DNA from 2 places in the Pseudoalteromonas sp. MMG033 genome. Region 1 is predicted to be linked to the other one. Evidence: riboswitches for the same ligand, from Rfam matches in the RefSeq annotation. Region 1 holds a riboswitch; the other holds the start of a gene.

Region 1 (11,965 bases):
GCTTGATAAGTTAAAACAAGTACGAGAGCGCATTGATGCATCAGGCAGAAAAATTCGTTTAGAAGTAGATGGTGGCGTTAAAGTTGACAACATTGCTGAAATTGCAGCAGCTGGCGCAGATATGTTCGTTGCAGGCTCAGCCATTTTCAATCAACCAGATTATAAAACAGTCATTGATGCAATGCGTCAAGAATTGGCGAAGGTGCGCTAATGAAATTACCAGGCATATTATTTGATTTAGATGGTACGTTAGTGGATAGCATTAAAGAGATGCACTTAGCATTGAACTTAGCGTTATCAGATGTGGCTTTCCCGGTCGTTTCGCCAGGTCAGGTGCAGCAATGGGTTGGTAATGGCATAGAGGTGTTAGTTCAGCGCGGTTTGAGCTGTCATATTGAAATCAATCCTACTTTATCAGATACGCTTATTGAGCAGGCGACTGAGCGCTTCAAGGTACATTATCAGGCGCTAGTTGGTGAACATGCTGAACTTTACCCAGGTGTTGAAATTGGCTTGTATGAATTGGGCGAGTTGCCAAAAGCCATAGTGACGAATAAAAGTAGAGCATTTACATTACAGTTGTTGCAAAAACTTAACATTGAAAAGCATTTTGATGTTATTGTATGTGGAGATGATGGAAACAAAAAGCCAGCACCTGATCTTTTGCAACTTGCCTGCGAGCAGCTAGGCATTTCAACAGCAGAGGCTGTTATGATAGGCGACTCCAAAAATGATATTTTAGCTGCGCAAAGTACGGAGATATCAGTGATTGCAGTAAATTATGGGTATAATCAAGGTGAAGCTTTATCACAGTTTAATCCACAGTACCTCTGTGAGCAGTTCTCAGATATAATTCCTATTTTAACGAACCAAAATTGATATAAAGGAACAAGATGACAAAACCAGTAGTATTAAGTGGCATTCAGCCAACCGGTGGTATGACAATAGGCAATTATGTAGGTGCCATAAACCAGTGGCTTAAGCTACAAGAAGATCACGATTGTTTCTTTATGCTAGTAGATCTTCACGCCATTACGGTACGTCAAGATCCTGCACTGATGCGCGAGCGTGTTCTTGATGGTATCGCAATGTATACAGCGTGTGGTATTGACCCTGAGAAGTCAGCGTTGTTTGTTCAGTCGCAGGTACCTGAGCATGCACAGTTAAGTTGGGTACTTAACTGCTATGCGCAGATGGGTGAATTGAACCGCATGACACAGTTTAAAGATAAGTCTTCAAAGCATGCTAATAACGTTAACGTGGGCTTATTTTCATACCCTGTTTTGCAAGCGGCAGACATTCTAATTTATCAAGCTGATCAAGTCCCCGTCGGTGAAGATCAAAAGCAACACCTTGAGCTTACGCGTGATATTGCGACTCGCTTTAACAATATTTATGGCGATGTATTTAAAGTGCCTGAGCCGTATATTCCTGAATTAGGTGCACGTGTAATGAGTCTACAAGACCCGTTAAAGAAAATGTCTAAGTCAGATGAAAACCCAAATGCATTTGTGCTTTTACTCGATGAACCGAAAAAAATTGAGAAGAAACTGAAAAAAGCAGTAACGGACTCTGACGAGCAGGCACGCATTTATTTTGATCGCCAAGAAAAGCCAGGTGTATCAAACTTGTTGACCTTGTTGTCTGTTGCAACAGGTCGTCCGGTCGATGCATTGGTACCAGAATACGAAGATAAAATGTATGGGCACTTGAAAAAGGATACAGCAGCAGCGGTTGTTGAAATGCTAGAGCCTATTCAATCACGTTTTCGTGAGATCCGAGCTGATCAGACATTACTCGATAATATCATGCGCAGTGGTGCAGAAAGAGCAGGCGAGCGTGCTGAAAAAACGTTAAAAGCCGTTTATGACGCAGTTGGATTTATTCCACGCCCATAAAACGAAATGTAATCGAGATCGAAAAGCCAAAGTGTGTAAGACGCACTTTGGCTTTTTTGTTTTAGGCGTTAATTAGCGCGTTACGCAGTAGATACCTTGATTAGTTTTACATGCATCTCCTGTAGGGCATGTTCTATTTCTAAATGTGGTTGTTGCAGGAGTAGGCCAAGAACCTGTGCCACCCGCAATATGTGGCGTGTTTTCATTAGGGAGCAATCGTTTATCTTGTGAAAGTGCCTTTAGGTGCTTTTTATTTAGCTTCATCATTATTTCCTTTATTTAGCTGTATCAAAAGAACACCAGGTTGATTGAATTTTAATCGAAAGTAAAATGATAAAAATTCAAAAGAAGTTAAATAATGAAGAGGGACAAATAGGAGTGTGATCAGAGGAAAAAAGAGTGATGAGACTTCACCACTCTTTAGCAAGTAAGTCTCAGACCTACCTACTCTCACGCAATTTTTTATAGCTCAAAATAGTTAGTAAATAATTTATATAACTCTGTGCCTTGATTGACGCTTGCCGAGGCAAAGTGCAAGATAGCAATTGCATCATGTTCAAACTTAATCGGGTTTAAAGCTTCACCTTGCACATATTTGTCCATGCGCAAAATATTCACTAATGTCTCGCCTGCTTTAATGTGTCCGCCCAGCGGCGCAACATACTCTACCATGCCACCCATTGGCGCATAAAAGGCTGTATAATCTTTTAAGTAACAGGCATAGCGTTTGATTGAGTTTGGTTGGTAGCCACCTTCAAGGATCACCTCTTTGTGGCTCAGATAGCTGAGGATACTGTCAGCATCTAGCTGTGCTTCTGATAGGTCAATATGCTCTTGAGAGCCGAGTTCCACTGTAAACGCTTCATTGCTCACATCGAATTGCTTACCGTGTTTTTTGAGGGTTTCACTTAGTGTCCACCAAGGGCAGAAACAGGCTTCGTCCATTGCGCCATCAAATTCGTTGGGGATCAGCAATGTATGTGGAATATTGAAATGGTTCGCACTAGTTTGCGCGTACTCAGGACAATATAGGTGTTTTGAAGAAATGGGGCCAGTGTGTAAATCCAATACAAAATCCGCTTCGTGTGCGAGACGTTGTAAATTAACCGCGATCCGCTTGCCTGTTTTCATTGTGTGAAAAGGCTGATTAAGCAGTTCATCCGTTTTTTCAATCAACAGTTTCTTAAATTCACTGCGGATCTCTTGCTCAGATGATGCAGTATGATGTTTCGCAAACTCTTCTACCAGATGCGTATGGTCATGATACATGCGGTTCCAGTTTTCACCTGTGATTGGGTCAAAGCGACCTAAGGTAAACTCTCCTGACTTTTGATTGCAGCCAATTGGGTTAGCATAGGGAACCAAGGTGATAGAGCCTGACAGCCGAACTGTTTTGAGCTTTTCTAAAAGTGCATAGATCACGGCATTGCCTTGCACTTCTGCGCCATGCATATTGGCTTGTATATAGACATGAGGGCCAGTACTTTTATCGCCAACTGTAAACACAGGGATAGACATGGCTTGACCATTTGCAAGCTCGGCAACTTGAATGGATGTTTGATTGATCTGATTCATGGTTACCTCAAGTAATTTTCAGGCGTTAATGGCGGTCTAATGCATCGAGTTTGACCCGATTGATAAACGTATTCACTGGGTAGCGTGTGGCATAAAAAATAAGGCATACTTTCAGTGAAGCCGTAGGCGCCACATTGGCTAAATACAATCCAGTCATGCTCATTGATATCTTCTGGCAATGCATGTTCACCGAGGTGATCTAGTGCCGTACAAAGAGGGCCATGTAAAGTAAAGGGTACTGAGTCGTGCTTACTGTCACGCAATAGTTTGGCTGGAAACGCCTGTGCAGTAACCGCTGGGCGTAAAATATGGTTGATCCCCCCAGCCAAAATTAACTGATTACTGCTGTAGTTCTGTTTTTGTTCGACGACTGGATTGACATAGTAGCCACATTCACCGACTGCGTAGCGGCCAAGTTCCATCCATAGCTCATCAATGTTCGTTTGTGTTTTTATGCGTTCTAAGCTGGTTAAAACGGTTTTCCAATTAATGTCAGACTGACCTTCACCATACGGGATACCTAGGCCGCCACCGAGATCGAGCACACGCAAATGAATGTTGAGTTGCTGCGCAAGCGTCAGTAATGGGTCAACCATTTGCTGCCAAAGCGAGGATAATTTATCTGCGTCAAGCATATTTCCCCATTGGAAAATGTGTAAACCAACAACATCTAAATTAGGAAAGTCAGTCACGACAAGTGAAGACCACTCTTGCGCGCCTAGACCGAAGGGCGTCAAGCTATCTCCACCTAACGGGTTCTTTTCGTTATCAGGCCAGCGCAGTTGAACGCGCAGTAAAATACGCAATGTTGTATTGTGTCGCTTGGCTGCTTCTTGCAACCAAGCCACTTGATTGAGGCTTTCCGCGACAAAGGTGTCTACACCTTGTTTTAAGAAGGCCTCAATTTGACGTTTGGACTTAGCAGGTCCAGTGTTGAGTACGCGTTTTGGGTCGATACCTTGTGCGAGCACTTGTTGTAATTCTCCGCTGCTTGCAACGTCAAAGTTAAATCCAGCCTGATCGAGTGTTTGGATAACACTTGATAACGGGTTTGCTTTAACTGCATACCATAGTTTCACTACGGATTGGTCGGTTAATTGTTGCAAGTGCGCGCGCAATGCATCTAGGTCGTAAAGATAAAATGGCTCATGTTGGCTCTGTGTCAGAGCGGTAATGGCATTTTTTACTGGCGTACTCAAAGCTGGCATTAGCGAAGTACCTCTTCTAGCTCAAGTGCTGCGTCACTTTGGTCATCGCGATATTTAACAATCAATGCACACGATAAGCTGAGACCTTGTTGCTGAGCCCATTCGCCTTTTGCAGGACGAGAGCCCGGGATGACGATGGCGTTTTCAGGAATGGCTTCGCCTTTATCTAGTGTACGTTCGTTCACACAGTCATACACAGGGATGCTGGCAGAAAGACGAACACCTGGTGCGAGTACAGCCCCTTTTTTGACGACTACGCCCTCAACAAGTATACAGCCTGCGCCAATGAACGCATTGTCTTCGACAACAACAGGGCTGGCACCAACTGGCTCCAATACACCGCCTACTTGCACTGCTGCGCTAAGGTGAACATTTTTACCGATTTGCGCACAAGAACCAACCAGAGCATGACTGTCTACCATAGTACCTTCATCGATATACGCGCCAATATTGACATAGGCTGGCGGCATGATGATGGTACCCGCTGCGACGTATGCACCGCGACGAACACTGCTACCACCTGGCACCATACGCACGCCAGCTTCAGCTGCAAAGCCTTGTGGCGCTAGGTTGTCTTTATCTACAAAACCACCTGGGTATTCGATATTTGTGCCATTTCTAAACGCTTCTAAGATCCCTTCTTTGACTTCGACATTTGCGTGCCAATTGCCTCGCTCATCCTGTGTTGCTGCGCGAACAGTGCCGTTTTCTAGATTGTTTAATAGGGTTAACCAGCTCATGATACTTCCTTAACTCCAAGATAAAATTGTTGAATTTGCGGTTTTAATAAATGTGGTGTCACTGAGTTCCAAATGTGTCAGTGGTGGGCGCAGACGTGGTGTTTCTAACTGGCCCTGTAAGTGCATTAACACTTTGACTGGGATTGGGTTAGCAACGCTAAATAGGCTGTTTACAGCATCTGTCCAGGTAGTAAATAAATTTGGAAAGGTGCCTGCCAAAGAGCGTTTTACAAACTCCGCAGTTTGCTGTGGCCACGCGTTGGCAGCAACAGACACAAGGCCTGCAGCTCCAGCTTGCGCGAAATAAGGCATCAAGCCGTCATCACCGCTATAAATTGCAAGCTTTGGAGAGGCTTTGCGGAATGATTCAAATGTGGCAATGTCGCCACTTGCTTCTTTAAGCGCCCATAGGTTTGGATGTGAAGATAAATTCTCGATTACACTTGGGCTAATTGAAACCGCGCTTCGACTCGGTACGTTGTATAACATGCAAGGGTGGTTACTCGCATCTAGCAATGTTTTAAACCAGTGAGTCAGGCCGACGTTGCCGGGCTTGGCGTACAAAGGTGAGCCAACTAAAAATGCATCGACGGGTTGCGTATTACAAAACTCAACCCAGTCTAATTGGAGTGCGAGATCATATCCGCCGATGGCCACCATCAAAGGTACGCTGGGTGACAGATCGCAGACAAAGCGAACGATATCGCGTTGCTCTTGTACAGAAAGCGCGAGACCTTCTCCTGTACTGCCAAGTAATAAGATGCCGTTGCCAGCATCTTGCTGCGCATGTACCAGCTGCGTTAATGTTGCAAAATCAACGTGATTATTCTCGTCGAATGGCGTAACAAGCGCAGTCCATAACGGGTAGTCAGATAAGTTGTATTTAGATTTCATCTCTACCGAACTTAAATGCTGCTCGGAGACGTGGGACATAAGATATGAAGTCCAGCTTCCGAACAATTAAAATTCGAAGAGCAATGGACTTAAAATAGAATAAGGCTCGGCCTTAATCTTTCTAAGACCAGAAGCTCTCCACCAAATATGTTGGTGACAGTCGCAGGGATTCAGCCCATGCGCCCGAAAAAATCACTCAGCAAAAATGATTTCTTCTCGGCGTTAATTCCCCTCACTAGATGTCGACGGAGTTTGCTCTCCTCAACCTAGTTACCTGAATAACGCACCTCTTCCAGCCCTCAAAATAGCTTATACAGCTATTTTGCGATATTAGGGTCAGCGCAAATTGAAACATTTTGGCCATCTAGGTGTCAAGTATCAATCTGTAAAAGATGAAAATTAAGCTACACTTGGATATAAAAGCTATGTGCTTCACCATTGTTTTTTGCATCCAACAAGGAGGCAATCGGTTGCTTAAAATACTGAAAACCTTTCGCTTTAGATACATACTTGCCATTTCTATCATGATGATAGTGATCACAACCGCAATGGCGACGATGCAAGTGCTGTTATCTCAGCAAGCGGCCAGTGCTCGGGTAATTAATACTGCTGGGATGCAGAGGATGTTATCGCAAAAGGCTGCATTGCTACTAGGTGCAGAATACATCAGACAGCACCCAGGCACATTTGATGAGCAGCAAATGCTGCGTGATACATTGAGTACGATGGCCGAGAATCAAGCTTTTTTACTGCAGCAATCTGAGCAAAGATATGTCCATTTATCAGCTGATTTACAGGCGTTTTATTTTCAGCAACCCGTTGCTTTAGCAACGCGCGTAGATCAGTTTATTGTATTGGTCGAATCAGCACATAAACAAGCTTTATTAGGCCAGTTAAAAGTAGAGCGGCTAATACAGGTGCAAACTCGTGCCAGTGAGCTCTTGGTATATTTAGATCAAGCGGTGACTCTGCATGAACTGGTTGCGACCGATAAGGTTAAAAAATTACAAAATGTTGAGCTCTTTATTTGGATTTTTGGTTTATTAATCTTGATATTAGAAGCTCGCTGGATTTTTTATCCTATGGAGCAAAGCATTCAAAAAAAGATTGCGCATTTACAAAAGTTACGCTTAGAAGCAAACCGTTTAAAGCGCAGTAAAAGTGAGTTTTTGGCCAGAGCGAGTCATGAAATGCGCACGCCATTGCAAGCGATTATGGGCTATTTAACTTTGTTTAAAGAATCGGCGAAAGCTGCGCATTTAGAAGTTGTAGAGCATGCCGCTAAGCAGCTTAATATTTTATTATCGTCTATAGATGATTATAACGTGCTTTCGGAGCACAAAGACATCAAGCTAGAGAGCAAAGTTGCCAGTCTATGTGAGACAATTTCTCACGCTGTGGCAATTTATAAGCCATTACTACAACAGAAGTCCGTCTTGTTTAATATTGATTTAGGGGAAGGGCTTTCTAAAGCTGTGGCGTGCGATCATAATCGCACCGCTTGGCTGGTTGGGCAAATTTTAGATAATGCCGTGAAATATACGGAATATGGCGAAGTGAGTTTAGAAGCAGACTGCATTGTAACAAAAAGTGGTGAAGGTATTTTTAGATGCATTATCTGTGACACTGGCCCGGGTATTGCGCAGTCTCAAGCTAAAATTGAAGAAGAGGAAAACTTTCAGGGTATGCAATTAGGCCTAACGCGTGCGCAATTGATTGTCACTATGCTTGGCGGAAAAATTGTTTTTTCTGATAATTTGCCACATGGCACGCAAGTACTGTTAGAGCTACCTGTTGATATTGTCAAACAGTCACCGCCTAGTTCAATTGAAGAGAGGCGTGAAGTGCCTGTATTGCTGGTGGAGGATAATTTACTCAATGCCCGCGTTGTGGTGACTTTGCTTGAAAAGTTGGGGTTATCAGTTGTGCATGTCGTCAATGGGCAAGAGGCGTTGTCTGAGCTGCAAAAGCAAGACTTTAGCCTAGTGCTGATGGATTTAAATATGCCGATCATGGATGGTTTTACGGCGATAAAAATGATCAGGCATAATCTTGGGCTTGAAGTGCCGATATTAGTGCTTACGGCAAATACTTCAGAGCAAGCGGTTAGCCGAGTCTATGAACTCGGTGCGAATACACATTTGTTTAAACCTGTGGATTTACAAGCTTTACAAGAGAAAGTTGAAATTTTGATTATGCCTTCAATGGCCAGTAATACACTGTAAAGCTGCTTTTTAAAACATAGTGATGGGTGCAAGGTGGATACACCCATTTTTATGTTCTAAATTCGCTTAACAGTAAAGCCCTGTTTTTTTAAAAGTGCAATGAGCCCGTCTTTTTTTGGTAAATGCAGTGCACCTACAGCAATAAAATGTGAGCTCTTCTTCATGTCAGGGACGAGTGTGCGCACCCAAGTATGATTGCGATCGATCACTAAGATTTGCTCGGCAAGGCGTGCATATTTTGAGTCATCAAAGCTTAAATCATAGTAGCTGGCTAATTTGTTATCGTTACCTGTTTTCCATGCGTTAATCATTTCTTTAATAAAGCCATCGGAATCCTGCATTTGCGATAGAGTTTGCGTGACCATTTCATCACTGAAGATGGCGACATGGCTGAACATTTCTAGTTGTTGTTCAAATACTTCCAATTCTTTAATCTGTTTATTATGTTGATTGGCATAGGCAATAACCTGCTTATCAATACCATATGTGTCACTAAATCCAGACTTTTGATATTCAAGTTGAACCATAGTCAAGATAACAGTCCATGCGGGCATGCTATCAAATAGCGCGATATTGATATCGCGTTTGGAGAAATAAGTTTTTAGCTGCTGATAGACCTCTTTAGAAAGCGCTTGTGGCAACGGGCGGCTGTTCGAGTTGGCAATAAATGCAGCTGTTCTATTTTGGATTTCAAACGGGGAGAGCGCATTGATATTCAGTTCAACTACAGTACGCTCTGATTGCTTTATTGCGTTTTTAACCTTATCAGGTAGACCCTTCATACTTGGGTCCCCGACATGTACCGTGCCGAATAGATAAGATGTTACGCCATTTTTTTCGACACTCCAAAGCGCAGGAGAGGCGTAACTCATAGTACTAAAAAGCACGAATAAGCAAAATGAGATAAGTAATTTGAAAGGCAAAATATGTTTCACTGCAGCGGTCCTTTTTAATCTTGGAGTTAACATCATAATCAATTGTTGATGTAAATCATAAAAATTTAATACAAAAACATGATGTGCATAATTGTCTTCGATATTTTTGAGACGATTTGTCATTTCCAAAGTTATCTTAATTGATTTGAATATTTAATCCTTAAAAAGCTATTTATTGGGATTTATTTTTCTTTATTGTAGTTTTGTGACATTTATTTAGCATAGTTTTTATGGTTGACTTGTCGGCTATCGCGGGTTACTAATAGAATAAAGCACAGGCAGTCAGAATAATTCTGCCGAAAAATGGCATCAAGCACAGTTTAATTTTGGATTAAGATTTATGTTACTAACAGCAACGCTACTAGTCGTGATTATCAACGTGGTGATTATTATTACCGCGGGGGCTTCGTAGTGCTGTAAGAAAAGAATCAGCTAAGAGCCCCCCGCACTGAAAAGTTCGGGGGGCTTTTTCGTTTTAGGGCAAAAAAACAGAGCAAAGGGCAATGAGCAAAACAATGACAGGCGCACAAATGGTGATTGATATCCTTGTTAAACAGGGGATTTCAGACGTATTCGGTTACCCCGGTGGGGCAATTATGCCGATTTATGATGCGCTTTATGGTGCACCACTGAAGCATTATTTAACACGCCATGAGCAGGGGGCTGGATTTGCTGCGGTCGGTTATGCACGCAGTACAGGTAAGTTAGGGGTGTGTTTTGCGACCTCAGGACCAGGAGCTACAAATTTAGTGACCGCATTGGCAGATGCCATGATGGACTCTGTGCCTCTGTTAGCTATCACAGGCCAAGTACCCACAGCGGCGATTGGCTCAGACGCGTTTCAAGAAGTGGATGTGCTAGGCATGTCGTTGTCTTGTACCAAGCATAGCTTTATGGTCGAGCGCCCCGAAGATCTTGCTGAAGTGCTTCAGCAAGCGATGCACTTGGCTGTCTCTGGACGACCAGGCCCAGTGTTGGTTGATATTCCAAAAGATATACAACAAGCCTTGGTGCCATTTTCGCCATGGACTGCGCAAGTACAGACACAAGATGAGGCTGATTTGCATGAATTGGGCTTAGCCAATGAGTTGTTGCAACAAGCACAAAAACCTGTGGCTTATGTTGGCGGTGGTGTTCATAGCGCAGATGCTCAGCCCGCATTGATGGCATTTTTGGCACACACCAATATGCCTGCAGTATCGACTTTAAAAGCCCTTGGCAGTGTATTACCTGAGTATGAATATGATTTAGGCATGCTTGGCATGCACGGCACTAAAGCGGCAAACTTAGCTGTACAAGAGTGTGATTTATTAGTGTGTATAGGCGCGCGTTTTGACGACCGCGTAACCGGTAACTTGGCTAAATTTGCTTCGAAAGCAAAAGTGATACACCTCGACATCGATGCGGCAGAAATCGGAAAACGCAAGCCAGCGGCAGCGTCATTGGTTGCGGATTTGAATACCTCTTTGCCTTTGCTCAAAGGCGTATTGGCCCCAGCAGCATGGCGAGCACATATCAGCCGCATGAAGCAAGAACATGCGTGGCGATATGATTACCCAGGGGAGAAAGTATTTGCACCGTATTTGCTGAATAAGCTCAGTCAGGATGTCCCACACGATACTGTGGTTTGCTGTGATGTCGGGCAGCACCAAATGTGGGTCGCGCAGCATATGAAGTTTGCCCATCCGAGTAATCACCTTAGTAGCGGTGGCGCTGGCACCATGGGATTTGGATTGCCAGCGGCCATTGGCGCAAAAATAGCACGCCCAGAGAACATGGTGATCACCGTATCTGGCGATGGTTCAATCATGATGAATATTCAGGAACTGGCCACCATCAGAAGAAATAACCTTGCGGTTAAGATTGTGATTTTAGATAACCAGAGGTTGGGTATGGTGAGACAGTGGCAAGAGCTATTCTTCTCAGCGCGATACAGTGAAACCAATTTATCTGACAATCCTGATTTTGTGCAACTTGCTGCTGTATTTGGCATTCCAGGGCAAACCATAACGCATGCCTCAGAAGTCGATGGTGCAATTGAACAACTTGTAAATAGTGAAGGGCCATACATCTTACACGCGTGTATTGATGATAAAGAAAATGTATGGCCACTGGTTCCGCCGGGTGCGGCAAACGATGAAATGTTAACGGAGAATACACAATGAAACATCAATTAACTGTAGCTGTAAAAAATCAAAGCGTGGCTGTTGAGCGTTTCTTGCGTGTGGCACGTCACCGTGGGTTTCGTTTGATGCAGCTTCAATTAGAGGGTCAGGACGAACTGTTTCACGTCAAAATGACGGTAGATAGTGACAAGCCTATCTATCTATTAACGTCACAATTAAATAAGCTAGTGGATGTGCAATCGGTTGATTTGCATACATTACAGCAGCAGGCAATATAACAAAATTAAGGTTTATAAGAATGACACAAACATCTGAATTAATTTGGCACAACGGCGAAATGATCCCTTATCAAGAAGCAACAACG
Region 2 (11,965 bases), 2.0 Mb from region 1:
CACCAATTACCACGTCACCGTGAGGCAGGTTTGCTTCGAGTAAAATATAAGATTGATCACTAGAGAAGTAGAACTTTCTGGTTTCTTCTAAGTCGTGACCATCCCATTCAGTCAAACGTAAGTCATTGACCAAGGGAAATTGTAGCGCATTGATAACAGAGCTTTTACCTGTGTTGTTTGGCGCACAGATAGATGCACTTTTATCTAGTGGGATAACACACTTGGCATAGCCTGCCGTGTTTAAAAGCGCCAGTTTGCTTAGTCCATATAATTCGCTCATACTTCTTCCTCTAGCGCTTCAAAATTATCTTCATTGACTTCCATTAAGGCGTCGATATATCTATAAACCGGTGCTAACAATACAAAACCACGCTCGGTTTCTTTACATAGCCCTAATCTCAACATCCTTAAAAAGACATCTTTTCTTAGATCTGATCCTGAGAAGATCTCTAATTGATCAAATAAATGTTTGTTAAGTTGGATGAGGGTTTGCATTAATTCTAAATCGATTTGCTCATCAAAAAGCGCACGCAAAGGATCTTTGCCTTGGTTTGCGTAATACTCGATAAGGATAAACACCGTTAGTGCGATGGCACGGCTGATTTTGCCCATATTAGGTGTGCTTTCGTCACTGGCAAGATAATAAAAGCCGCGAGCATCATGCTGAAGATCGTGACCCAGTGCCGCAAATAGCGCTTGGTAAGCTTCAATGTGCTGATCAAGTTCTTGCCAAAGCGTCGTGTCTTGTTCACTAATGTGGTAACCACCAGCAAGCTTTTTATTGATAGCTTGCAACTGGGATAAGTCGTTTAGATTAATTTGTGTCATGGTGTCGTACTTATTGCTTTGCTTTTTCAGCGTCAGACTCAGTGTGCTCTGAAGCGCTAAATGGATACAATTTAATTTTGGTATTTGCCAGCTGCATTGATTCTTGAGAATCAGACTGCGTGACCGAGAGGTCAGGGTCGCTGATAAGCTTCTGGTACAAAAACAGCATTTCATCAGCTTCAAGGTTCGGGTAGCTATCACTTAAGAAGCCAAGTAGGGCGGTACGCTTTTTACCGCTGCTGGCAAATGATTTTCTAACATCCTGATAGTCAAGGATATTAGGGCTTTGGTATGCGGGTACATCGTCGTGATCAGGCAGCTGATATTCTTCATGCTCAAATTCTGCAAGACTTGCCATGTAAGCAACCATATGGCGTTTTTGACCAAGGTTAAAGCGTTGTATATCTGATACAAAATCGGGTTGTACAGGACTTAGCATACGGTCAACGCCATTTTTACGAATAAGCCCCAGTACCTTGGCTGCCTGACGTGTAATTAAAGTATTACGTCTAAGCTCTTCACGCAGTGGCATGAGCATATCCGCACTTTTACCTAAGCTTTCACGACCGATTAAGTGCATGTCTAGAATGCGTGTTCTTAATTGTTCTAACATACGTTTGTCGTGTGCACCGCGGCCAAGCTGTTCAATTTGACTTATCTGCTCACTTATCTGTAATTCAATTTGGCTAAAACAGGCTTGGAATGGTCCGTGAATGTCGACCATTTCAAGCATCGGCTCAATGTATTCGTCAAAGGCTTCAATGACAGCTTGATAACGTCGTTTTAGTGATAAATTACTGTGATCAGACTTTGCTTGCTCGACTAGGTTGAGGATCGCGCTTTCGTTGTGTTGATAAAGCTTTACAATTTTTCTGACGCGTTCGTCCATTATGCGGCTGAATCGTCTTAACTCACTGTGGTCACCTTCGTTGCCTGCTTGAGAAAGGCGCTCGCCTAAGCGTTGCAAATCTTTCACTAGTACAGTGATTTCTTCAGCCAACCCCAAGTGCTCTTCTTGTAATAAAAAACTTGCAAAATCAGCCACTGCACGATTGATTTCAAGTTGAGAAGACTTGGCTAATGGAATAATAATTTCTTGATTTAATAATCTATTTGTCTCTTTATAAACTCGTTCACTTGACCAGTTTGGATTTTTTAATTTTATTAAGTTTTGTACATCTTTTATACTGAAATCGGACATTTTAAAGCGTTTAAATAACAACTCCAAAACACTCCAATGCTCATTTAATGTATTAAGAACTTTTTTAGCTGGGATCATAACTTTCCAGTTTGTATCATTTTTGTGACATCACTAGTTCACTAATTTGTCATAAAGTGTAATTAGCGATAGCAGTCACTTGCCCATAGTGTTAGACTCCGCGCCGATTTACATCGCCCTTTACAAAAATTACATTTTATTACAGGTTGTTTACGCGTATGGTCACTTCCATAATCCTAACCCTAATAGCGCTAGCTTTTGTGCTTATCGTTATAGAGGATATTATCCATGTAAACAAGGCCAAAACGACGCTTTTTTTTGGCACTTTATGTTGGATTATCGCTTTTATATCTCCAATTCATGGTGAAAGCTCAGAAACTATACAACATCAGCTCGATCACAACATTTTAGAAATCGCGACCTTATGGCTTTTTTTAATGGCTGCGATGACCTTTGTTGCTTATTTAAACTCCAAAGGTTTTATTCAGAATATTGTACACCGGATCATGCCTGAGCAAATCAGCGAGAGAAAGTTAATGTTTCTTGTCGGTGCATTTGCCTTTGTTTTTTCTTCGATTTCAGACAATATTACCGCGACTTTAATTTCACTGGCGGTTGTCATGTCTTTGAAGTTGGATGCTAAAAAGCTAGTTAAGTATGCCACATTAATCATATTTAGCGTAAATTCTGGCGGTGTCTCTTTGATCACAGGTGATGTAACGACCTTAATGATATTTTTGGCTGGTAAAGTCACCATTCCTGACTTGCTGTTATTGGTGTTACCAGCGATTGTCAGTGTATTTGCACTGGCAGCCATGTTGTCCATTGGCATGAATGAACAGCTTCACTTTGCAAGGCAAGAAGTCAGAAGAATAGAAAAAACCGATATCACCATTGCAGTGATTTTTATGTCGACTGTGCTCGCTACCTTGTTTTTAAGTGTGCAATATCAAGTACCACCTATGCTTACATTTTTGTTCGGCTTGTCATTTATGTTTTTAGTCGCGCAGTTTCTGATGCGTAAAAAGGACGTCAACAAGAAGATTATTGATTATATAAGAGAGATAGAATACGACACATTACTGTTTTTTGTTGGTGTACTTTTGCTGGTGGGCGCGCTTAAAGAAGTTGGCGTATTGAGCATGTTTACAGAGTTATATCAATTTTTGGCACCAGAATATGCGAATTACCTAGTTGGGTTGTTGAGCGCAGCGGTAGATAATGTGCCACTTACGGCAGCTTTACTTAAAGCGCAGATTGAAATGACACCTCAGCAGTGGCTCACGTTTACGTATGCAACGGGCGTTGGTGGCTCGATGCTTATTATTGGTTCGGCTGCGGGGATCATCGCAATGAGTAAAGTTAAAGCGCTTACATTCATGAGTTATTTAAAGATGGTGTTATATCTTCTTGTCGCTTATTCCATTGGCTATGCAGGCTCATTTTACATGGGACAACTTATCTAAATAAATTTTTTGACGTCTAGGTACAAAATAGCTTGACACCTAGACGTCTAAAAGATAGTTTTTAAAAGCCTGCTCCAGTAGCAGGTTTTTATTTTGCTATTGTTCAGCTTAGAACACGCAAAATAGACAGAAGAGGTGCGATGCTTAGGTAGCTTGTTCGAGGACACGACATCCAACGACAGCAAGTGAGGGAAGTATTCGCCGAGGAAAGTGATTGGTCGTCACAATGACTTTTCGGTTTACGGGGTTGAATCCCTGGAACTGTCACCGATTATTGGTGGAGAGCTTCTGGCAGTGGTTTTTCAATGTATTCTTATATCCTCTTGCCAATGAGTTCTCCTTATTTTTTGACAGCATCAATGTTGTCACAAGGAGATAAAATGAATTCCCAGTATGTAGTTGCTAAGTTTGGTGGTACCAGTGTTGCCGACTTCACAGCGATGCATCGTTGCGCGCAGATCATAAATGATGACCCAAATGTTCGAGTAGTCGTAGTGAGTGCCAGTGCAGGCGTCACTAATCACTTAGTTGAATTGGTGCAACAAAAAGCAGACGAAACTCAGCGACAAGCACTCGTTGATGCTGTGATGCAAATTCAGCAACGTATATTGGAGCACGTGACGCTCGATGCTGATTTGCAGTCTGGTTTTGATGACACATATAGAGAATTTAAAGAGATAGCGCTTTTGCCTGCGTTAAGCACACAGCAATGCGATGAAGTATTGAGCTTTGGTGAGCGCTTTTCATCATTTATCTTTACTCAAGTACTGAGAAACTTAGGTGTCAGCTCAGTTCGCTTTGATGTAAGAGAGGTTTTGAAAACCGATAGTAATTTCTCTAAAGCGACGCCCGATATTTTGGCAACAGCGCTTGCTGCCTCAGAACATTTACAGCCACTGCTTGAGGAGCAGGTAGTCGTCACACAAGGCTTCATTGGCAGTGATAAATATGGGCAAACGACGACACTTGGCCGTGGTGGTTCTGATTATAGTGCTGCGCTTATTGCAGAAGCAATCAATGCGCAAAGTGTACATATATGGACAGATGTGGTTGGCATATTTAGTACAGACCCTAGGTTATGCAGTAAAGCAAAACCAATTGCAAGGCTTAGCTTTGACGAAGCTGCTGAAATGGCGACTTTCGGTGCAAAAGTGTTGCACCCAGCAACGATTCTACCTGCAAGTCGTAAAGGTATTTCGGTATTTGTGGGTTCGAGTAAAGCACCGGAGCAGGGTGGAACTTGGATTGAAAAAGAAACACAATCTCAATCTGGGATAAGAGCAGTTACACAACGCAAAAATCAAATTTTATTGACCTTGAAGAGCCCTGAAATGCTGCTAGCTAGTGGCTTTTTAGCAAAAATATTTACCATCCTCAGTAACTATAATATCTCCGTTGACCTTGTCACGACTTCTGAAATCAGTGTTGCCCTCACTTTGGATAATGCGCCAAATGCTTCTCGACCGGAGCTTGAACAAGCATGCCTTGATGAATTGGGTGAATTTTGTCATGTGTCAGTTGAAAATAACCTAACACTTGTTGCTATGATCGGTTCTGAGATTCAGTTAAGAGGCGGAGATGACTGTTTGGTTGATGTGTTATCTGAGTTTGATATTCGTTTAATTTGCCATGGTGCAAGCCGACATAACCTGTGCTTTTTAGTAGAGCAATCAAGTTCTGATGCGGTTGTACAGGCAATTCATCAGAAGTTGCTCGAAGCAGCTTAATCAGTTTACGATTGCAGGGGCTAGTTATATTCTCTATGCCCCTTCGGATCTCTTCCTAAGAAGAAATAATTCTATAACAAAAATTAATGATAAAGTTGCAATAAAAGGCGTATAGTGACAAGCTTAGATTAGAGGAGAATATAACACTAAGGGTTACTTATGCAGTATCAAGATATCTATGAATTTTGGTTTGTGACTTGCTCTGAGCAAGATTGGTGGCAGAAATCAACGACATTTGATCAGAAAGTAAAAAGCCAATTCTCAATCCTCCACAAGATGGCACATAGCGGTGAACTTGAAAAGTGGCGTGAATCACCAATTGGTTCTTTGTGTGAGATAATCGTGTTAGATCAGTTTCCAAGAAATATGTACCGAGATACGCCGCAAGCCTTTGCAAGTGACGCGCTAGCACTGAGCCTGTCACAGCAAGCGATTGAAAAAGGGTTTGATAAAGCATTAAATGATACAGAAGTTGGCTTTTTATACATGCCGTTTATGCACAGCGAAAGTGCCGTGATCCATCGTCAGGCAGAGGTGCTGTTTAGAGACTTACCCGGATATGAATTCGAGTTAGCACATAAAAAAATTATCGATCGATTTGGTCGTTACCCGCATAGAAATGACATTCTGGGCCGCGTATCAACAGATGAAGAGCTAGAATTCTTGCAACAGCCAGGCTCAAGTTTTTAACTGCTGCTGTATCTTCATTAATAAACCGTATAAGTTCCTGTAAGAGGGTTCTTGTACTCGCATTTTTCTCTCGAAAAGGTATAATCGCTGGCCAAAACAATAATTATATTTGTGTTCAATTATGGCTCAGGTACGTGATGGTTTTCAAAGCCGACTTGGTTTTGTTCTAGCGGCGGCAGGTGCTGCTGTTGGTTTAGGTAATATTTGGGGTTTCCCTACGCAAGCTGCTAATCATGGCGGTGGTGCTTTTTTACTCGCATATTTTATCGTTATCTTTTTGTTGGCTTTACCAGCTTTGTACACTGAGCTTTACCTCGGTCACCAAGCGCAAGCCAATCCAGTAAAAGCATTAAAGCAAGCATGGCAAGAAAAACAGCCAAGTGTAGGTGCAGCAGCTGGTTACATTGGTTTGGCTGGCGCGATTGTGATGCTAAGCTTCTATTCAATTGTGGCCGGGTGGATGCTCGCCCATTCCATTGAGCCGGTTACGTCCTTACTGGGTATGGATGCTGCGAGTCAGTTTCTGACCGGGGACTCTACACATAGAAACTTTATCTTCACGCCTTTGATGTTGCTGTTAACAGCCGCAATTATTTTGAAAGGGGTAAAGTCAGGTATTGAGACATGGTCACGTCGCTTAATGCCACTTTTATTGTTATTACTATGCTGTTTGATTGCTTATATGGCAACACTTGAAGGTGCATCAGACGGATTCAGAGCATACTTAGTTCCTGACTTTAGTAAAATTACAGACCCAGATTTGATTATTGCAGCAATGGGCCAAGCGTTCTTCTCTTTATCGCTCGGTGTTGGCTGTATGATGATTTACGGCTCATATTTAAAACCAAATGAAAACCTACCAAAACTGACTTTCAGCGTTGCTATGTTAGATACTGGCGTGGCATTTTTAGCTGGTTTGTTGATTATACCTGCTATTTTTGTTGCGCAGCAAAATGGTGTAGAAGTGTTTCAAGATGGCAAGCTAGCTGGGGAAGGGCGACTCATTTTTGCAATTCTACCTGAGCTTTTCTCAAGCATGGGACAAATTGGTATTTGGGTTGGCTTAACATTCTTTGTATTAATGTCAATTGCTTCTCTGACTTCAACGATTTCATCCACAGAAATCCCGGTGTCTTTCTTAGTTGAAAATCACGGCATGGAGCGAAAAAGTGCAACCTGGGTAGTGACGCTGGTGATACTGGTGTGTTCTAGTCTCATTATAATGAACTTTGATTGGCTGTTTGGCTTGGTTATCTCAGTATTTACTCGATATCAGTTACCGCTAATGGGATTATTCTATTTTGTTACTGTAGGCTGGATGTGGAAACGTGGAAATAAGCTGATTGAGAACGCCTCAGGTATGCATTATTGGTTTGCGCAATACTTACGTTTTATCTGTCCAATTTTAATGACAGCTGTATTCGTAAATGTTGTTGTAAATAAATAAATTGGTTTAAAAAGAAAAAGCGCAGCTCGACTGCGCTTTTTTTTGCCTAGTTTTAGACAATGTTTGGTGTATGGGTTTTATTTTTGAGTGCGTATAAGTTTTTAACCGTTGTCATGGCAATTTCGGTTAGCGCCTCTTGAGTAAAAAAGCCTTGATGGCCGGTGATTAAGACGTTAGGAAACCCGCTGAGCCTGACAAAAGTATCATCTTGAATGATTTCTTCACTCCGGTCTTTGAAAAAAAGCTCTGACTCTTGTTCGTACACATCAAGACCTAAATAACCAATCTTTTTTGATTTAAGTGCTGTGATACAGGCCTGTGTGTCAATCAATGCACCTCGACTGGTATTGATGAGCATTACACCGGGTTTCATTTTACCAAAGGCTATTTCATCGATTAAATGATGTGTTGCTTCAGTTAATGGGCAGTGTAGTGAAATGATATCGCTTTGTTCTAATAACATATCTAACGAGACTTGTGTGTAAGAGCCTTCACCGATATTTGGATCATACACAAGCGTGTGCGCACCAAAGCCATTTAAAATTGAGACAAGTGATTGACCTATTTTGCCGCAGCCAATGAGTCCAACCGTTTTGTTATGGATGTTAAACCCTAATAAGCCATTAAGATCAAAGTTTTCTTCTCGTACGCGGTTATAGGCTTTATGGGTTTTTCTTGCTAGGGTCAGAATAAGTGCCATGCAATGTTCTGCGACGGCTTCTGGGCTATATGAGGGGACTCTCACTACTTGTATGCCTAGTGCATGTGCCGCCTCGATATCAACGTTGTTGTAGCCTGCACACCGTAAAGCAACAAACTTGATACCCAGCTCGGCTAAATCGCCAAGCACACAGGCATTGAGATCATCATTAACGAATACACAAACTGCGTCATACCCAGATGCTAAAAAAACGGTTGCGCGTGTCAAGCTGTTTTCTATGTGGTCTATCTCTATGCCATTGAACTTTGAGATAGCATCTGAAAAAAAAGCGTGTTCATACTTTTGCGAACTGAAAAGTGCTACTTTCATCTTGTAACTGACCCTCAATGATTTGCTTCAAGGACTCTGGCTTGGTGCGAGGTGCATAGCGTGATAATAGCTCACCATCGGTACCAATTAAAAACTTTGTGTAGTTCCACTTTATCGCACGATTTTGCGCAATACCACGAGTATGTGATTTAAGGTAATTAAATAATGGATGGGCATCAGGTCCATTGACTAAGGTTTTTTCAGCAATGTTAAAGCTTAAATTAAAGTGTGATTGATAAAACTCTTTAAGCATTTCATTCTCTAACGGTTCATTCTTGCCGAACTGATTACATGGAAATGCGATGATCTCTAGCCCTTTTTTGTTATATTTACGATACATTTTTTCAAGGGCAGTTAGCTGTGGTGTAAAGCTGCATTTGCTGGCGATGTTGACTAAAATAACAGGCCTGCCTTTTAACGACTTTAACGAAAGCGTTTCACCTGTGAGTAATTTGACACTGTATCTGTAAATATTTTCCATGCTGCAAGGTTCCGTGCATATAACAAGTTCTATTAATGATCTTCATGTGGAGTTTGTATATGTTCCACAGACTGCTTTTGAGGTGAAATCCCCTCCATTGTTCAAGCATAGCAGTCATTTTGGTCAATTTTATGTCAAGTTGGTTTAAATTTAACGCAATGTACACATTCGGGTAGAAGTGAGGTGAAAGGTGTTGATAGAGCAAAGAAGGGTGCCACGAGTGTGACACCGAAAACCTTGATTAAACTAGGCGTTTTAGTAAACTTGAAGTGTCCCAGCGGTTGCCTCCCATTTTTTGCACATCAGCGTAAAATTGATCAACCAATGCGGTCAGGGGCAGAGTAGAACCGTTCTTTTTGGCTTCATCAAGGGCGATAGACAAGTCTTTGCGCATCCAATCAACGGCAAAGCCATGCTCATAGTGATCGTCCAACATGCTTTTATGGCGGTTTTCCATCTGCCAACTGCCTGCTGCGCCTTTAGAAATTACTTCAACGACTGCTTCGCAATCGATATTTGCATTTTGACCAAACTGGAGTGCTTCTGCGAGTCCCTGAACTACACCAGCAATACAAATTTGGTTCATCATTTTGGCTATCTGACCAGAGCCGACGTTGCCAAGTAACTTGGAAAAACGTGCGTAAGCAGCCATTACAGGCTCAATGTGCGTGTACGTATCAAGATCACCACCACACATGATGGTTAGTTGACCGTTTACCGCACCTGCTTCACCGCCAGAAACAGGCGCGTCAATAAAGCCAATTTGCTTATTTAGACAAACAGAATTTAACTCTCTTGCGACATCAGCCGACGCCGTTGTATGGTCGACTAAGTATGTATGCGCTTTCATGCTTTGCAGGACACCGTCACTACCAGTGGTCACTTCACGTAGGTCATCGTCATTTCCGACACAAATAAAAACAATATCTGCGTCTGCTGCAGCGAGTGCAGGCGTTAAGGCAAGTTGCCCTGAATAGGTTTCTAACCACAACTCTGCTTTGCTGGTGGTACGGTTATACACAGTGACGTTGTGCCCCTGTTTGGCCAGATGCCCAGCCATTGGAAAACCCATTACACCTAGGCCGATGAAAGCAACATTTTTTTTATTTGAAGTCATAATTTACAATCCAGTTGTGTCGTTTGACTCGATTGTAACTGAAGTAGAAGTGTTATGGATGAATATTTTGCATGACGGAGTGAATTAAGCATGCTTATCATTTGGATGGTTAGTGTAGAGCAGTTTTATAATTCATTCTACTCTACACTGATTTGGATTATGCTTTAGAAGTACTTAAGTTTTCTTCAAGTTCTTTGGCTGCATTTGGGTCGTTGAAAACAGTTTGATCCAATTCACCTTCAGATTTTGCTACTACACAAGTTACCATACAGTCACCAGTTACATTCACAGCTGTGCGTGTCATATCTAGTAATCTGTCTACACCCATGATGATCGCTATGCCTTCAACAGGTAAACCTACTTGATTTAGTACCATCGCCAGCATGATCAAACCAACACCTGGAACACCTGCCGTACCAACGGACGCTAAGGTCGCTGTTAAAATAACCATTAGGTAGTCGCTCAATGTTAAGTCAACAGCAAATACTTGGGCGATAAATACGGTTGCAACACCTTGCATAATGGCTGTGCCATCCATATTGATAGTGGCGCCTAGCGGGACAGTGAAAGACGCAACAGTGTTATTTGCACCGAGCTTTTTAGTTGCTGTTTCAAGCGTTACAGGCATGGTTGCACTAGAGCTTGAAGTACTGAACGCGAACATACACGCATCTTTCATTTTCTTTAGGAAGGTAACAGGGTTTAAGCCTGTAAGCGTTTTGAGTAAAATTGTGTAGTTGACCAATGCGTGGAAGAATAGAGCAGCAACCACAACTAAGAAGTATTTGCCGAGTTCAACAATTAAGCCCATCTGGATATCTGTGAACAGTTTCGCCATCAAACAAAATACGCCGTATGGCGCTAAGTTCATCAGTAAGGTAACAAGTTTAAGGATAACTGTGTTTAGATCCTCAAATACAGCTGCAACGCGTTTACCAGGCTCGCCACTGAGCGCCATTGCAATACCAAATAGTAATGCAAAAACGATGACCTGCAGCATATTACCGCTTGCCATTGCATCTATTGGGTTAGTCGGAAACATACCGATAATGACTTGAGCAAGCGTTGGGGCTTCTTTTGCATCAAAGCTGCTTGTCGTTGGCATATCTATGCCTGCGCCTGGACTTACTAGTAACGCCAGAGAAATTGCAACAGTAATCGCGATAGCCGTCGTCGTTAAATATAGAAGTATAGATTTCCCACCTAAACGGCCTAACTTCTTGGGGTCGCTTAAACTACATGTTCCACAGACCAATGATATAAATACCAAAGGTACTACAAGCATCTTTAAACTTGCTATAAAAATTTGCCCGCCTACATGGAATAAACCATCTACGAAAAACCCTCTTACAGGAAACTCTGCAAACCCTAATGGGATTAAAAACTCTGGCTCACCTGCAAGGATTTGTTGCAGAATAACACCGACACCAATACCCGCGATCATGGCAATCATGATGCGTGTTGTCAGGCTAAATTTATTATTATCAGTCATTGTTTTGGAGACGCCCTAAAACTTCTTGTTGTTAAAATGGTTATAGCCTAACAGGATGGTGCAAAATGAACAAAAAAAATTGCTAGGTACTACGAAAAAATTGTGATTTTTTGTCTGGTTTTGAGTTAACATTGTGCAAATAACTCTAATTTAAAATTGTGCGAGGGAGAACTGCGGATGATTTCAATGCGTTGGTTTAGCACCATATTTATGATATTCCTTCTAACAGCCTGTGGCGGAGGAGGTTCAATTGAAAAAAACTCCTCTGGTGATGGAGGTTCTGACTCAGATGATTATGCATTAGCATTGACTCTTAATTCTCAAAGTGGTTCATCCGAACTAAGTGCTTCAAATCCAATTCAAATTCAAGCAACAGTAACGAAAGATGGCGAGGCACAAGCTGATAGGCTAGTTAAATTTGTTGGCGATGAATTTTCTGACTTTAACGGCGCTTCATCTGCTTTCACC

Evidence for each region. A riboswitch is a leader RNA that binds a small molecule or an ion and turns the genes downstream of it on or off. The one in region 1 is predicted to bind lysine.
Region 2: linked by a shared signal. The riboswitch ahead of lysC (lysine-sensitive aspartokinase 3) and the one ahead of dapA (4-hydroxy-tetrahydrodipicolinate synthase) in region 1 are both predicted to bind lysine.

What each region holds. Positions count from the first base shown of each region.
Region 1 is NZ_CM170070.1:1,784,616-1,796,580, forward strand. It holds gene rpe (ribulose-phosphate 3-epimerase) at 1-211, shown strand, start outside; gene AC2CZC_RS07850 (HAD family hydrolase) at 211-879, shown strand; gene trpS (tryptophan--tRNA ligase) at 894-1,898, shown strand; gene AC2CZC_RS07860 (hypothetical protein) at 1,971-2,165, opposite strand; gene AC2CZC_RS07865 (succinylglutamate desuccinylase/aspartoacylase family protein) at 2,361-3,473, opposite strand; gene AC2CZC_RS07870 (PLP-dependent decarboxylase) at 3,476-4,681, opposite strand; gene AC2CZC_RS07875 (2,3,4,5-tetrahydropyridine-2,6-dicarboxylate N-succinyltransferase) at 4,681-5,421, opposite strand; gene dapA (4-hydroxy-tetrahydrodipicolinate synthase) at 5,431-6,315, opposite strand; lysine riboswitch at 6,439-6,615, opposite strand; gene AC2CZC_RS07885 (response regulator) at 6,786-8,540, shown strand; gene AC2CZC_RS07890 (TraB/GumN family protein) at 8,597-9,475, opposite strand; gene ilvG (acetolactate synthase 2 catalytic subunit) at 9,991-11,640, shown strand; gene ilvM (acetolactate synthase 2 small subunit) at 11,637-11,879, shown strand; gene AC2CZC_RS07905 (branched-chain amino acid transaminase) at 11,900-11,965, shown strand, end outside.
Region 2 is NZ_CM170070.1:3,742,360-3,754,324, forward strand. It holds gene AC2CZC_RS16255 (ATPase) at 1-280, opposite strand, end outside; gene AC2CZC_RS16260 (condensin complex protein MksE) at 277-828, opposite strand; gene AC2CZC_RS16265 (hypothetical protein) at 839-2,107, opposite strand; gene nhaD (sodium:proton antiporter NhaD) at 2,266-3,513, shown strand; lysine riboswitch at 3,636-3,809, shown strand; gene lysC (lysine-sensitive aspartokinase 3) at 3,894-5,240, shown strand; gene AC2CZC_RS16280 (DUF924 family protein) at 5,400-5,930, shown strand; gene AC2CZC_RS16285 (sodium-dependent transporter) at 6,052-7,377, shown strand; gene AC2CZC_RS16290 (2-hydroxyacid dehydrogenase) at 7,430-8,407, opposite strand; gene AC2CZC_RS16295 (glutathione peroxidase) at 8,373-8,888, opposite strand; gene AC2CZC_RS16300 (NAD(P)-dependent oxidoreductase) at 9,130-10,005, opposite strand; gene AC2CZC_RS16305 (dicarboxylate/amino acid:cation symporter) at 10,163-11,497, opposite strand; gene AC2CZC_RS16310 (hypothetical protein) at 11,675-11,965, shown strand, end outside.